Regions from separate parts of the Bradyrhizobium sp. 195 genome, predicted to be linked through region 2. Evidence: riboswitches for the same ligand, from Rfam matches in the RefSeq annotation. Region 2 holds a riboswitch; each other region holds the start of a gene.
The links. Region 2 has a riboswitch for cobalamin ahead of IVB26_RS15570 (energy-coupling factor ABC transporter permease). Riboswitches for the same ligand answer to the same signal wherever they lie in the genome.

Region 1 (4,905 bases), 1.4 Mb from region 2:
CGCATGACGCCGTCAGCAGCGCAAAGCAGAACATCGGCGCAAGGCGCGGCGCGACCGGGTGAAGCCGGAAACGGTCGCCGTGGGACGGCTGGGTGTTGAGAGGCATGGGTCATCTCTTTCTCGTTCGGATGCTCATCCATTTCAGGGAATGTGATTAGAACGTGGCGCCGGCCTTGAGCAGGTAGGTGCGACCGGGCAGCGGATAGGCGCTGAAGCGGCCGTCCGTGAAGGTGCTTGCGATGGCGTAGTCGTAGTAGAGCGCATTCAGCGCGTTGTTGACGCTGAGCGACCAGAAGTAGCGCTCATACTGGCCGCTGAGTTTGAGGTCGATCGTGCCGTTGGCGGGAATCGGCTTCTGGGTGCCGGCCTGATCGTTGTCCATGCGCCGCTCGCTCCAGAAGCGCGCGGTGGCATCGAGCACCAAATAATTCTGCCAGATGTTCCAGGTGACGCCCGCACTCGCGGTGTAGCGCGACACCAGCGGCACGTCATTGCCGGCCCAGGCGCCTTCGCGGAAGACGGCGCGGGTGTAGGCCACGCCGGAGCGCAGCAGCAGAGCGTCGTTGACGCGATAAGACAGGCTGGTCTCCGAGCCGTAGCGGCGGGTCGGATCAAGATTGGTGTTGTAGAACAGGACCGGGTTGAAATGGACCTCGTTGGTGAGGTCCATCAGATAGAGACTGCTCTGCAACTGCAGCCCGCCGCCTTTGATACGCAGACCGCCCTCGATATCCCAAGAGGTCTGGGTCTTGAGCTGGAACGTTTGCGGGATCGCGGCGAAGGTCAGGGGATCGAACGAAGGCCCCGAGGACAGGCGCTCGTCCACGTCGGGCGTGCGGAACGCGCGCGCGGCGCGGCCGAACAGCGAGACCATGTCGTTGAGGCGATGCTCGGCCCCGAGATGCAGCGCATATTGGGTCTCGTTGCTCGTCAGCGGCAGCGCGCCGATGTCGGCGTTGAACGGCGCCGCCGGGTCGAAATTGTCGCGTGCCGCAAGACTGACGGTCTGCACCCGCGCGCCATAGGAGATGTCGGTCGTAGGCGCCACGCCCAATGTGTGCTGAAAATAGCCCGCAACCGTCTGCTGCCTGAGATCGTAATTGTGCCAGGAGGAGAGCCCCTGCCCGGCGCCGCGGTTCTGCTGAAAGCTCGCATCGTAATAGTCGATGCCGGTCAGGAGATGCGACGGCATGCCGAGCAGCAGGCTCTTCACGCTGAGCCGCGGCGTGATCGACCATGTCGTCAGATGGGACTCGACATAGGTCGACGTGAAGAAGGCCGGAACCGGCACCGGGCTGGAGAAGAACGCGCTCTGCTGCTTCTTGTCGCGCACGCCGCCGTCGACGATGAGATCGACGCCGTTGACGAGGGTCTTGGTGAAGCCCGCTGTTGCGCTAAAGCCCTGCTGGTTGGCGAAGTTGAACGGCGTGCTCGTCCCCCGCCGGTTGGCCGCGAGCTCGTCGAGGCCGATCGAGGGATCGACGGTGCGCCCGCCCGGCAATCGCAGCTCCTGATTGTCGCCCGTGACGGTGAGAAAAGCGGTCAGGCCCGGTGTCGAGTAATTGAGATTGCCGACGCCGTTTTGCTGGGAATAGCGATTGTTGTCGCGATAGCCATCGGTCCTGACGGCATTGCCATAGAACGAGGTCGACCACGGACCGGAACTGAGCGAGGTCGAGACGTTGCCGAGCCTGGCGTTGAACGAGCCGAAGCCGGCCTCGATGCGCGCGGTCACCGGCGGTCCGCCGACGCCGTTTTTGGTGACGATGTTGATCACGCCGCCGATGGCGTTGTCACCGTAGAGCACCGCTCCCGAATTGCCGCGCGTGATCTCGATACGCTCGATGGAATTGAGCGGGATGATGGAGAGGTCCACCTGTGCCATGTCGACGTCGTTCAGCCGCCGTCCGTTGACCAGCACCAGCGTGTTGGCGTTGGCAAACGCGCCGAAGCCGCGCAGATCCACGCTGGTCTTCGCGCCGATTTGACCGCCATAGAACGTCGTGATCTGGGCGCCCGGGGTCTGCGTCGCGATGATCTCGGCTAGCGTCTGCGACGGCGAATGCGCGATATCCGCGGCCGTGATGACGGTCGTGGCGGCCCCGACGATACCGCCGTTGCTGGCGACAGCCTCGGAGCCCGAGCCGGATGAGCCGGCGCCATTGCCTGCCGACGCGACATTCACGGTTCCCCGGCGCTTCGTCGGCTCGCCATCACCGATCGCCCTGGCGCGGGTGCGGTTCTGATCGTCGGGCTTGGTCACTTCGATCGGCGGCAGCTGCTCGGCAAGGGCCTGCTGGGCGAAGGCGGGGGATAGATCGAGCGAAGGGAGGGAAACGGACGCGAGCAGGCCGGCGCTGAGGCGCCCGGCGGCAGAGACAAGACGGGACACGGTTGTAGACCTCGGTATGACGTCAGTGGCACGTCACAGCGAACGAGGTTTCACGGCAGAGCAATGGATTGCTCCGGTGAAGCCAATGTCTGTACTCCCCGACCGACATCTTCGCGTGTGACCACGGCTGACGGCAGGTCTCCTGGCTCGCGGGTCGTTACCTTACGTCGCCTTCCCAGGACCGAGATTCCCAGTGGCATAGGACGAAAGATTCACCGCTTACAGTTGCGGGGGCAGCCGTGGCGTTGAGACAAATCCCCCGTTGGGACAATCCCGCACCACATTCCCTTTTGATCTCCGTGAGGAGAACCGTCACCAATCAACTTACGTGTCGTTCCGCCGGGGAGTCAATCGACCGGCGGCTGTTGTCACCGCCGTCAGGTCCGCCCTCGCAAACGCTGGGCCTGGGCCCAGGCAGCAGCGACGTCGCGAGGCGGAACATCGACGCGCTTGATCGGGGTCAATTCGCCGGAGGCCGAGACGATCGCGGTTTCCTCGCGGCGGCAGCGCGTGCAGACAAAGCGGACCTCGTGCGGGGACGCCCACCAGCTCGACCGCTTCACATTGGCCGCCATCGGCCAGGCATCGCAATGCGAGCACGAGACCAGAAATCGACCGGGATCGAGCATACCCATTTCCATCGGACTCCGCGTCCTGCCGCCTCCTTCAATGTTTAACCCAAGTGAATCGTTCCGGTGCCCCAGCACCGCCAGCTCCTGTTCCTTGGAAGCGGATATCTCAGGCTCGCCATTCCCAGCCGCCATAGGCGTCAGGATCTCAGCGCGCGCCCTTGAGGCTGCAAGAGGTCGTGCAGGTGACCGTGGTGCCGCGATCGCACGATTTGCAGGCATTGACGCACTGATTCATGTCGCGGGGGTTGTAGCTGTAGTTCCGCATCGGGCAGGCCGACGTCGAGCCGGTGATGTCCTGCTCCTGATCGCAGGCCGCCGTCATGAGCGCGAATATGATCACGGCAACGAGGCGCATGTGATTGCCCTGTCAAGCATGGCAAATGACACTCGCGAGGCTCGCTGCACTGCGGCGAACCCCGGCCTTCCAGCACGAGCCATCGCTCGCGTGCTTCAAGGATGCGCGCCAAACATTAAGAACGGATTGCAGCCGGCGTCAGGCAGCAGCCTTGGTCGCGATCGCCTGGCGCATGTCCGCCGCCAATTGGCGGTACTGCTCCGAAAGCTTCAGATAGAACTCGCGTTTGGTGCTGTCGGTGGCGAGCTTGGCAATCAGCTCGCATTCGGCGGTGAGCGTCTCGAACCGTTCCAGTCTGTTCTGAAGGTCTGTCATCGGCGTGTCCCCGTCAAACGCCTCAAGGACATCCAACCTAAGCCCGGGAAATAGGTCACGGCGAACATCGTTATCGAGTAGAATCAATTTTTGCGGTGCGGCGGCCTATTTGCTGTCCAGCCGCCAGGCGCCATCCCAGCCGGCGTCCGGCGGGTTGGCTTCGAATTGCGCGATGCGGCCGAGCATGGTGCGCGAGGGGCCGTCACCGGGGACGGCTTCGAGCGCCGCGTTGAAGGCAGCGCGCGCCTCATCGAACCGCCGGGCGCGATAGGCGGCGAGCGCTTCGGCATAGTGCGTGCGCAAGCTGCCCTGTGCGCCGGTGAGTGCACCTGCCCTCGCCATCACCTCGAAGATCGCCTGCGGTGCGCTCTGGCCGGCGACGGCCAAACGATCGATCTCCCGCAGTTCGAGCCGCGATCCGATCGCGTCAGCGGTTGCCTGCGAGATCAGGATGCGGGTGCCGTAGGCCTTGTTGACGGCCTCCAGCCGCGAGGCCAGGTTGACGGCATCGCCCATCACCGTAAAGCTCATCATCAATTCGGAGCCGATGCTGCCGGTCAGGACCTCGCCGGTGGCGATACCGATCCGCAAATCGCACGGCGCGGGCATGGCGCGGATGCCGAGCAGGTCGGGCAGCTGCTTCTGGAGCGCCGGCACCTGGTCGATCATTTCGATGGCGGCAAGGCCCGCGAGCAGCGCCTGCTCGTCCTCCTCGATGAAGGGCGGGCCCCAATAGGACATGATGGCATCGCCGATATACTTGTCGATGATGCCGCGATTGCCCCTGATCGGGCCGGACATGACCGTGAAATAGTGGTTCATCACCCTGACGAGGCCGCGCGGGGTCATGCCCTCGCTCATCGCGGTGAAGCCGCTCATGTCGCAGAACATGATGGTCATGACCCGGCGCTCGCCGTCGATCGCGACCTCCGGCCGATCGATCAGCCCCTGCACCACCTTGGGATCGATGTAGCGGCCGAAGGTCTCGCGGATGCGCTCGTTGTGCCTGAGCTGCTCGGTCATGCGGTTGAAGGCCGCGGCGAGCTCGCCGATCTCGTCCTGCGTCGAGACGGTGATGGTCTTGTCGAAGCGTCCCGCCTCGACCTCGCGGGTGCCGGCGAGCAGCAGCCGCACCGGACGCGTGATGCCGCTGGATACCAGGAGCGCAAAGGCAAATCCGACGATCGCCGCAAGCAATGTCACGACGCCCG
Region 2 (4,905 bases):
CTATGCGCAGTTCTGGAATGATCCGGCTGGCGGACGGCCGCCGGCCGGCGAGAGTTTTGCGGATCAGGTCGCGCGCGTCCGGCTGGGTCTGTCGCGGATCGGGGCCGGATCGACCACCCTCGTCGTGCACTCCGGCACCATCCGCGCCGCGCTCTGCATCGCGCTAGATCTCACGCCGCAAGCAGCCTTGCGCTTCGTGATCGATCCGCTGTCGCTGACTCGGATCGATCGCCTCGCGGCCGGCTGGCGCGTCGTGTCCGTCAACCAGCGGATCAGCTAGGTCTGTCAGGCACGTTGGCTTGCGCGAATGTTGCCATGCCGTTGTGGAGCGCGCAGGCGAGGCGCACCAGCGGCAGCGCGATGGCCGCGCCCGATCCCTCGCCGAGCCTGAGGTCGAGGCTGATCAGCGGTTGCACGTTCAGTGCGCGGAGCACCAGCCGGTGCCCCTGCTCCGCCGATTGATGCGAGGCTAGCTGGAACGGCTGGCACGACGGGTTCAGCCGTGCTGCGGCGAGCGCTGCCACCGACACGATGAAGCCGTCGATCAGCACGGGGATGCGGCGCTGCGCGGCCGCGATGATCGCGCCTGAGATCGCTGCGATCTCGAGCCCGCCGACGGCGCACAGAATTTCTTCGGGCGACGCACCCGCAACGCCATGCAGCGCAATCGCGGCATCGATCACGCGCGCCTTGTGTGCGCGGCCGGCCGCATCGACCCCGGTGCCGCTGCCGGCGATTTCCTCGGCACTCACGCCAAGCAGGCTCGCCGCGATCGCCGCCGAGGTCGTGGTGTTGCCGATCCCCATCTCGCCGAAGATCAGCAGATCGGGCTGATTGGTCGCCGCACGCGCAACCGCGCGCTGGCCGGCCTCGAAGGCAAACGCCAGCTCCGCAGGTTGGAGCGCAGGCTCGACGCTGAAATCGCGCGTGCCCTTGCGCGGCTTGACGGTGACGACGCCCGCCATCGTCTCATCTGCCAGCGTGCCGGCATCGACGACCTCCAGGCTGGAGCCAAGCTCGCGCGCCAGCACCGAGATGGCGGCGCCGCCGGAGGCAAAATTCGCCATCATCGCGATGGTCACTTCTTGCGGATAGGCCGAGACACCCTGCGCGACGATGCCGTGATCGCCGGCGAAGATGATGATCGGCACAAGCGCGGCGCGCGGTTGCTCGGTCGCCTGCAGGCCGGCAAGCTCGATCGCAAGCTGCTCGAGCCGGCCGAGCGCACCGGTCGGCTTTGTCAGCTGCGCCTGCCGCGCGATTGCCGCCTCGCGATGGATCGCGGAGATCTCGGGGCACTTTTGGTAGACCCATTCGGGGAGCATGCTGCCTCGCTTAACGCGCGCGCTTGAGGATGTAGCTGTCCATGATCCAGCCGTGCCGCGCGCGCGCCTCCTGCCGCGCCGCGACGATGCGCGGGCCGATCTCGGCCAACTCGCCGGACATGATGATCTGGTCGGGCATGCCGAGATAAGCACCCCAATAAATTTGAATCCCAGCTGAATCTAGCGACTGGAACGCCGTGTCGCCGTCGAGCATCACAACCACGGTGTCGACGCCCTGCGGCCAGCCGCCTTCGCGCAAGCGCCGCCCCGTCGTGACCAGAAAAGGCTCGCCGATATCATTGAGGGGCAGTGCATGCGCCGCGCACAGCGCCTGGATCGAGGTGATACCGGGCACGACTTCAATCTTCGGCAAGGGATTGAGCCGACGCGCAATGCGCAGCGAGGAATCATACAGCGAGGGATCGCCCCAGATCAGCAGCGCGACCTTGCCCTTGCCTGCAAGATGTTTTGCGATCGTCTGCGACCAGGTCGCGGCGACTGCATCGTGCCAATCGTCCACACCCTTGCGGTAATCCGCTTCACCGGCGTCGCGCACGGGGAGATCGAACTCGGCGATTTCAGTCTTGTCGCTGGTGAGCACGTCCGCGCAGATCGTCCGCCGGAGATCGGCGAGGTCGGACTTCGCAGTTCCCTTGCGCGGGATCAGGACGAGATCGGCCGCATTGATGGCGCGGATCGCGGCGCGCGTGAGCTGGTCGGGATCGCCGCAGCCGATGCCTATCAGGGAGAGCGTGAGCATCGCGAGCGCGAAGGGCGGCGTACCGCCCTTCGCTCCCCTCAGGCCGCGTTATGCAGGCGCGGGGTGACGAGGCCGGGCGCGGTGACGCCACGCAGCGACTTCGCCAGCGCCAGCACGGCGAGATCGGCCAGCGGCTCGATCACGATGACCAGCGCATAGGAGGCCGCGAACGCCGCGATGTTAGCGAGGTTGCTCATGGCAAAACCGGAGCCATAGAGCGCCCAGAACGCCACCCAGGCGATCACGCCGGCCTGATAGGTCGTCGAGAGCGCCAGCGCCTGCCGATACTTCAAATCGACATAGGCGGTGTTACGGGCAATGATCCGCGAGGCGATCGCCTGGATCGCGAACAACGGCACGAGCAGCGTCGTGACGTTCATGCCGTATTGCGGGATGTCGGCCGGCTCAAACAACACGCCCTGGAGCAACAGGCCGAGCGCGAGGCCGAAGGCCGCAGGCGCCGCGCCGAACAGCAGGAACAACGTCGAGCCGAGGATGAAGTGCACTTCGGAGACGCCGACCGGGAAGTGCGGCAGAACCTGGAAGAAAGTGAAGACGAGGCCCGTTGTGGCGAGTGTTCGCGCCGCGAACGAGCCGACGCCCTGCTCGCGCACGGTCTCGGCTGCAAGTTTCAAGGCAACGCCGCCCGCGGCGATGCCGGTTGCGTAACTCAACACGAGCTTGGCGCCCGTCACGATTCCGGGTTCGATATGCATGGCTCAATCCCTTCCTGCCGTCACACCCGACGGCCTTGGCCTCAAAACGTGCAGGGCCGGTCTCCTGGCTCGCGGTTCACTGGGGATCTCCGGCCTTCCCGAACCTTTCGGCCCAGTGGCGGTTCGGAGCCCCTCACCGCTTACAGTCGCGGGGGCGGCTGGGGTTTTGGGCGCCGCAACTTGGTCCGCCCACCCCCATTCCCGATTATGCTCCGACGCTTTGCGCCGCGTTGAGCACCATGCCTCTCCTGTGTGCCCCTTTCGGCGAGCCTGCGTCAAGGGGCGAAGGGCGGCCGCGGCCGTCACGACGGATAATCCCCCGCCAGCGCGCCGAACAGGATCACCGCAGCCGTCGAGGCGGCGCCGCCGCGGGCAAGCTGCTCGGCAAGCTCGGCAATGGTGGTGCGGACCAGCCGCTCGTCGGGGCGGCCGAGGGATTCGGCGAACAGCGCCGGCGTATCCGCGGCGAGACCGTGCGCGATCAATTTTGCGGCAAGCGCCGGGAAGGTGCGCCGGCCCATATAGACCACGGTCGTCGCTTCAGGATCGGCCAGTGCAGCCCAGTTCAGATTCGGCGGCAGCTCGCCCGTCACGTCAGCCCCGGTCACGAACTGCACCCGGCGCGAGGTATGACGACGGGTCAGGGGAATGCCGGCTTGCGCGGCGGCCACACAGGCCGAGGTCACGCCGGGGATAATCTCATAGCCGATGCCCGCCTCGCGCAGCGTCTCCAGCTCCTCCTCGAGCCGGCCGAAAATACCGGCATCGCCCGACTTGAGCCGCACCAAGCGCACGCCTGTCGCGGCATAGTCGACCAGGAGACGATTGACATGGTGCTGCTTGGTCGAGGGTCGCCCGGCCCGCTTCCCGACTGCGACGAGATTGGCGCCGGGCCGGGCGAGATCGAGGATCGCGCCTGAGGCAAGATCGTCATAGAGCACGACGTCGGCCTCGCGCAGCCGCGCGGCGCCCTTGAGGGTGAGCAGTTCGGGATCGCCGGGGCCGGCGGAGATGAAGGAGACAAAACCGCTCACCGGTCCTCCGCGATCAGATGAAAGAACGTGCCGGTGGCAAGTCCGCGCTGTGAGCCGGTCTCGGCGATGACCGCGCCGGTCGCATCCTGCACCACGGCCAGCGGCGTGTCGGGCTGGGCGAGGATCGTCGAATAGTGGAATTCGTGGCCGCGCAGGCGCGCACCGGCCTGATGGCCCGGTATCGGCGCGGCGAGTTCGGCAAGGCGGTAGCCCAGATGCATGCGGCGTTTGGCAAAGCTCGTCTCGAGGCCAAGCAGGCCTGTCATCTCATGGCGGATACCGTCCGCGTCGGTCAAAGCGGTTCCCAGCACCATATAGCCCCCGCATTCGCCATGCACCGGCCGCGTTTCGGCAAAGGCGCGCAGGCCGCTGCGAAAGCGTGCATTGGACGCGATCCTGCCGGCATGAAGCTCGGGATAGCCGCCGGGCAGCCAGCAGATGTCGGCGCTCGCGTCAGGCGTTTCATCGGCCAGCGGCGAGAACAGCAATATCTCGGCGCCCGCCGCGCGCCAGGCCTCGAGCATATGCGGATAGACGAAGGAGAATGCGGCATCACGGGCTAGCGCGATGCGCTGGCCGGGCGGCGCCACGTTGAAGCCACTCGCCGCCGGCTGCGGCGACCAGTTGGCAGCGAAGCGCAGCACCGCGTCGAGATCGACGTGCTCGGCAACGAAGCGCGCGGCCTCGTCGATCAGCTTGCCGATCTCAGCCTGCTCTTCGGCCTGGACGAGGCCGAGATGCCGTTTCGGCAGGCTGATCTCGGCATGCCGCGGCAGCGCGCCGAACACGGCGATGCCGGCGTCAGCAAGAGCACGTCGCACCAGGTCTTCGTGGCGCGGGCTGGCGACGCGATTGAGCACGACGCCCGCAAGTCTCACGCCGGGGCGATAATCGCGAAGGCCCGCGGCGATCGCCGCCGCCGTCTGCGCCTGACCGGAGGGATCGATCACCAGCACCACCGGCCAGCCCAGCATCTCCGCGATATCGGCGGTGGCACCGGTGCCGGAGACGCCGCGCGCGGCGACGCCGTCGAACAGGCCCATCGAGCCCTCGGCAAGCACGACATCGGC
Region 3 (4,905 bases), 2.3 Mb from region 2:
TTTATTTCCCTCCGAAGCGACGCTGAAGCTTGTTGTAGCACAACCCGTTTTGGCACGCCTCCAGCGAGTCAATCCGCGGAGTTAACGTTGCAGCCGTGAGCGAGGCTTGCACAAAACCTCCAGTCAGGGCGTGTGACCGGAGGTTTGCCGAGGTCCGCGTAGACGTGCGTCGGCTCGCGGCTTTTAGTCGCGCCGCCGGTTTGGGAATCGTCGCGCGTCGCTTGCCCCGCGCTGCCGTGCCAGACAAACCAACGGAAGCTCGCAGCGGCCGAGTCGCGACTGCCTCTTGGAGTAGGGCCCGAGAGCTCGCATAGCTTGAAATTGAAGTTGCCCGTTGCTGTCGCAGATGCAACATGGTCTCAGACCCGGGACAGCACAATTGGGCAAATTGCCCATCATTGACCGCGTCTGTGTTTGGCACGGCATTTGAAAGGGATCGCCAATGGCATCGCTCGCCTAAGGAGTCGGAAGGCATGGCTTACAAGATCGTCGCTTCGCAATGCACCGTTTGTGGGGCATGTGAGTTCGAGTGTCCCAACGCGGCGATCAGCCTCAAGCGCGACATTTACGTTGTCGATGCCAAAAAGTGTACGGAGTGCGAGGGCCATTCCGACACGCCGCAATGCGCGGTGGTCTGTCCGGTGCCTGACACCTGTGTCCCGTCTAAGACAGCATAAGCAGCCCGCGTCCAGAAGGCTTCACCGCTCGATTTCGCGAACGAAGTAGTAGATGTCGAGCTTGAGGAGGCCGCCGACCGCGTGGGGCGATCGAGGTCGATCAACATCGTTATGACCTTAAGGCGCTGATCGACTCCGAGAAGCCCTCGAAGGGCTCTGTCAGAGGACACCGTCAAATTTGTCTCGAATAAAGAAGGCCGCCTCGATGCTCCAGTCGCCGCGTCGAGGCTTATCGTCGCTGGCTGACGAGCCAAGGGGAGGTGGAAGGGGCGTCATATCAAGATCGACTTGCAGGATATCTAAAGCTACGTCACGGCCGAAGCCGAAGAGACGGTCTCCTCGCGCGACGAGATCGGTCCGGAGATCCTGAAGACGTACGAGAAGCTCGGCATCCGCTTGCCCGTGGTCACCGTGCACGAGTGCATGGAGCGTAGAGTCATAGCACGATCCCGCCGCGCGCGCTCTCGCCGCTTACTCCAGTTTCGCAAGTCAGCGTGCATCCTGAGGTCCGGAACGGTTCCTGCGGTGTCGCGCAAGCCAACGTCCAGGCTGCACTATTCGCCAAGCGGCGACGGAGACAACGAGGCGCGCGCCAAAGTCGCTCAGCACGTGAGTGCCGGGCTCACCGAGGAGATCATCTTGACCCACGCCACGGAGGCGATCGAGCTCGCGGCTCGTCGTGGGGGCAGGCCGAACACAGGCAGTCCGACCTGATCATTCGTTCGATCCTGGAGCAATCCGGCCTTGGCAATTCCTAAGGAGCTGGCGCTGTCATCAAACGGATGCCGGCCGAGGATGATCGCAACTTCCTCACGGACGAGTTCGAGAAGCTGCTGACGGAAAAGTCCAGGCTTTGTCGCGATCACGCAGATGTCGAAAGCGCCGGGCGCGTTCGTTCTGCTCGCGGAGCTCATCCGACTACGCGAACAGGTTGTTGAGCGGACGCATTCACAAGCGGAGTCTCCACAGATCCACGTGTTTTCACCAGGCCGGGAGTAAGACCGTTGTAGCCTACCTGGTACAGCTCGCAATCGCTTGGGCAATATCGCAGCGACAGCTAGTAGGTTGACCGATCGATCCTCGTGCGCATAATGCCAGCCGTCGTGGTCTCCGGATTTCGTTTGATCCGGAGCTAAGAGGGAAACCGGTGCAATGCCGGCGCTGCCCCCGCAACTGTAAGCGGCGAGCCGCTGTCCAACGAAGTCACTGAAGCCCTGCGGCTTCGGGAAGGCCGGACAGCAGCGACGACCCGCGAGCCAGGAGACCTGCCTCGACAATATATCGTCCACGGGCGGGGTGTCCCGGTGTGCGCCAAGCAGCTGTCGCTCACGCGATATTCGCTGCATGCGTCCGCCATGGCCTTTGCCCCAATTATGGGGTCTGAGCTATGTCTATTCTTTCGCTTCCCGTTGCCACACTGGGGACGTCACGCATCGGCCCACGACGCGAACTCAAATTCGCGCTCGAGAGCTACTGGGCGGGAAACTCCAGCGAAGCCGAGCTCCTCGAGGCGGGGAGTGGACTTCGTGCCGCTAATTGGGCACGGCAGAAATCCTGCGGTGCGACCGTCATTCCTTCGAATGACTTCTCGCTCTACGACCATGTGCTCGATACCAGCGTAATGGTCGGCGCCATTCCCGACGTCTACGGCTGGACCGAAGGTCCTGTGTCGCTCAAGACCTACTTCACCATGGCGCGTGGCGCTCAGGACGGTGGTCACGCTCAGCGTGGGGCTGGCGTAGCCGCACAGGAAATGACGAAGTGGTTCGATACCAACTACCACTACATGGTGCCGGAATTTCACCAGGATCAGATCTTTAAGTATTCCTCTCGAAAGCCGATCGAGGAATATGAGGAGGCAAAAAGCCTCGGCTACCAAACGCGCCCCGTCCTAGTTGGACCAGTCACTTTCCTGAAGCTCGGCAAAAGCGCAAATCCCGCATTCAATCCGCTGTCGCTGCTTGATAGGCTCCTCCCAGTCTATGTCGATGTTCTCCGCGAACTAGCCTCGCGCGGTGCTGAATGGGTTCAGTTCGACGAGCCGTGCCTAGTGATGGACGTCGACGAAGCGTCGCGGGCGGCTGTCCGCCGGGCCTATGCTCATTTCGCAAAGGTTGTGCCGGCCCTTAAAATCATGCTGGCCACTTATTTCGGCGCTATCGGCGACAATCTTGAAACAGCCTTCGCCTTGCCCGTTGCCGGGCTTCATGTCGATCTGGTTCGGGCACCCGACCAGTTGGACGCAATTGTCGCCACAGCCCGCAGAGATCTCGTGGTCTCGCTAGGCGTCGTTGATGGTCGCAACGTCTGGCGCTCTAATCTTGCGGCGCTGCTCGACCAACTTGCCCCTATGGTCAAAAAGCTGGGCAGGGACCGTGTTCAGATTGCTCCTTCCTGCTCGCTGCTTCATGTTCCGATCGACATTGAGCTAGAGACCGATCTCGATCCCAATCTGAAGACATGGCTGGCGTTCTCAGTTCAGAAGATCAAGGAACTTTCAATATTGGGCAAAGCGCTGGCTGGCCATGCTGCCGAGGTGGCCGATGAACTTGCGCTTTCGGAGGACGCAGCCGTGACCCGCGAAACATCGCCCGAGACCCACAATGCGAATGTCGCCGGACGAATGGCCGCGATCGACGATAGCATGCGTCGCCGTCGCAGTGCGTTCACCCAGCGTGCCGACGTCCAGCGCGTCGCGTTCGCATTGCCGATGTTTCCAACGACAACCATCGGATCCTTCCCGCAAACGGTCGACGTCCGGAATGCGCGTGCGGCCCATGCGCGGGGAGCGCTGAATGACGCGCAGTACGAGCAGCTTCTGAAAGCGGAGACAGCCCGTACCGTGCAGTGGCAGGAAGATATCGGCCTGGACGTGCTCGTACATGGTGAGTTCGAGCGCAATGACATGGTTCAATACTTTGCCGAGCAGCTGTTGGGATTCGCTTTCACCAAGCACGGCTGGGTTCAGTCTTATGGGTCGCGGTACGTTCGTCCGCCTATCCTGTTTGGAGATGTTTCCCGGCCGAAGCCGATGACCGTTGAATGGTGGCGCTACGCGCAGTCTCTGACCAAGAAACCCGTCAAGGCTATGCTGACCGGACCGGTGACGATCCTGAACTGGTCGTTTGTCCGCGACGACATCTCGCGGAGCGAGACATGTCGTCAGATCGCTCTTGCGATTCGAGACGAGGTCATCGATCTTGAGGCGGCTGGAGCGACCATGATCCAGATCGACGAGGCTGCGTTGCGGGAGGGATTGCCGCTACGCAAATCGCAGTGGAGGAACTATCTCGATTGGGCAGTGGACAGCTTCTGCGTTTGCTCCTCCGCTGTCGCCGACGGAACTCAGATCCATACCCACATGTGTTATTCCGAGTTCAACGAAATCATCGATGCGATCGCAGCAATGGATGCTGACGTCATTTCAATCGAGACGTCGCGTTCTAAGATGGAATTGCTCGAGGCCTTCAAGAGCTACAAATATCCCAATGAGATCGGGCCCGGCGTCTATGACATCCATTCACCGCGCATTCCCGCAGCGGCGGAAATCAAGCAGCTGATTGTGTTGGCGCGGCAGCGAGTTTCCGATCGGCAGCTCTGGATCAATCCCGACTGCGGACTGAAAACTCGAAGATGGGAGGAGGTGCGTCCCGCGCTCATCAATATGGTGGCCGCCGCACGCGAGTTGCGGGCTGAGCCATGATGGTCCGGAGCGTTTCGCCAACGCGTTTGTGAACAAGATGCACGCGCTTTGGGGGCTTACGATGTCCTTGCGAGCTCCCAAAGTTCCCAGCGCCTCGGAATGCCGGCCGGCGTCGGCGGAGGCGGTCGCATACAGCCGGCGACAAGCTCGATTCTCGACCCGACGGCCGACAGCATGCCGGCGACGTCCGATCAGGTCACATATTGCGACGTCATTAACGCTCGAGGCGAAGCACAGCCCTACGTTTTCATTTATCCAAAACGTGGATGCGTCCCATCACAACAATCTATTTTACCGTCCTTACGGAACGTCATACGAAATTCGCGCCCTGGCACGCTCTTCGGGAAAGGTAATCGAGCGTTGTTGGTTTTTGGGGGCGTGCCAAATGCTGCTGCGCGACGGCAAACTGCCGCTTGTGTTTCAGGGCACGGCAGCCAAACCGCTTGCGCGAAGGATCCCAGCTCGATCAAGGCACTGCCGTCCCAACCGGACAGCGGGCGAGTGGTGGACAAGTCGTGAAGTTTC

Region 1: another riboswitch for cobalamin. It lies ahead of IVB26_RS22110 (TonB-dependent receptor); the one in region 2 lies ahead of IVB26_RS15570 (energy-coupling factor ABC transporter permease).
Region 3: another riboswitch for cobalamin. It lies ahead of metE (5-methyltetrahydropteroyltriglutamate--homocysteine S-methyltransferase); the one in region 2 lies ahead of IVB26_RS15570 (energy-coupling factor ABC transporter permease).

What each region holds. Positions count from the first base shown of each region.
Region 1 covers NZ_CP082161.1:4,766,467-4,771,371, forward strand. The annotation lists gene IVB26_RS22105 (hypothetical protein) at 1-106, opposite strand, end outside; gene IVB26_RS22110 (TonB-dependent receptor) at 155-2,392, opposite strand; cobalamin riboswitch at 2,508-2,721, opposite strand; gene IVB26_RS22115 (hypothetical protein) at 2,770-3,021, opposite strand; gene IVB26_RS22120 (hypothetical protein) at 3,170-3,379, opposite strand; gene IVB26_RS22125 (hypothetical protein) at 3,518-3,694, opposite strand; gene IVB26_RS22130 (adenylate/guanylate cyclase domain-containing protein) at 3,800-4,905, opposite strand, start outside.
Region 2 covers NZ_CP082161.1:3,395,564-3,400,468, reverse strand. The annotation lists gene IVB26_RS15585 (histidine phosphatase family protein) at 1-280, shown strand, start outside; gene cobT (nicotinate-nucleotide--dimethylbenzimidazole phosphoribosyltransferase) at 273-1,325, opposite strand; gene cobF (precorrin-6A synthase (deacetylating)) at 1,336-2,085, opposite strand; gene IVB26_RS15570 (energy-coupling factor ABC transporter permease) at 2,124-2,801, opposite strand; cobalamin riboswitch at 2,839-3,058, opposite strand; gene cobA (uroporphyrinogen-III C-methyltransferase) at 3,104-3,835, opposite strand; gene IVB26_RS15560 (cobyrinate a,c-diamide synthase) at 3,832-4,905, opposite strand, start outside.
Region 3 covers NZ_CP082161.1:1,124,471-1,129,375, forward strand. The annotation lists gene IVB26_RS05255 (4Fe-4S binding protein) at 474-677, shown strand; gene IVB26_RS42985 (hypothetical protein) at 983-1,117, opposite strand; gene IVB26_RS05260 (hypothetical protein) at 1,280-1,543, opposite strand; cobalamin riboswitch at 1,765-1,964, shown strand; gene metE (5-methyltetrahydropteroyltriglutamate--homocysteine S-methyltransferase) at 2,065-4,380, shown strand.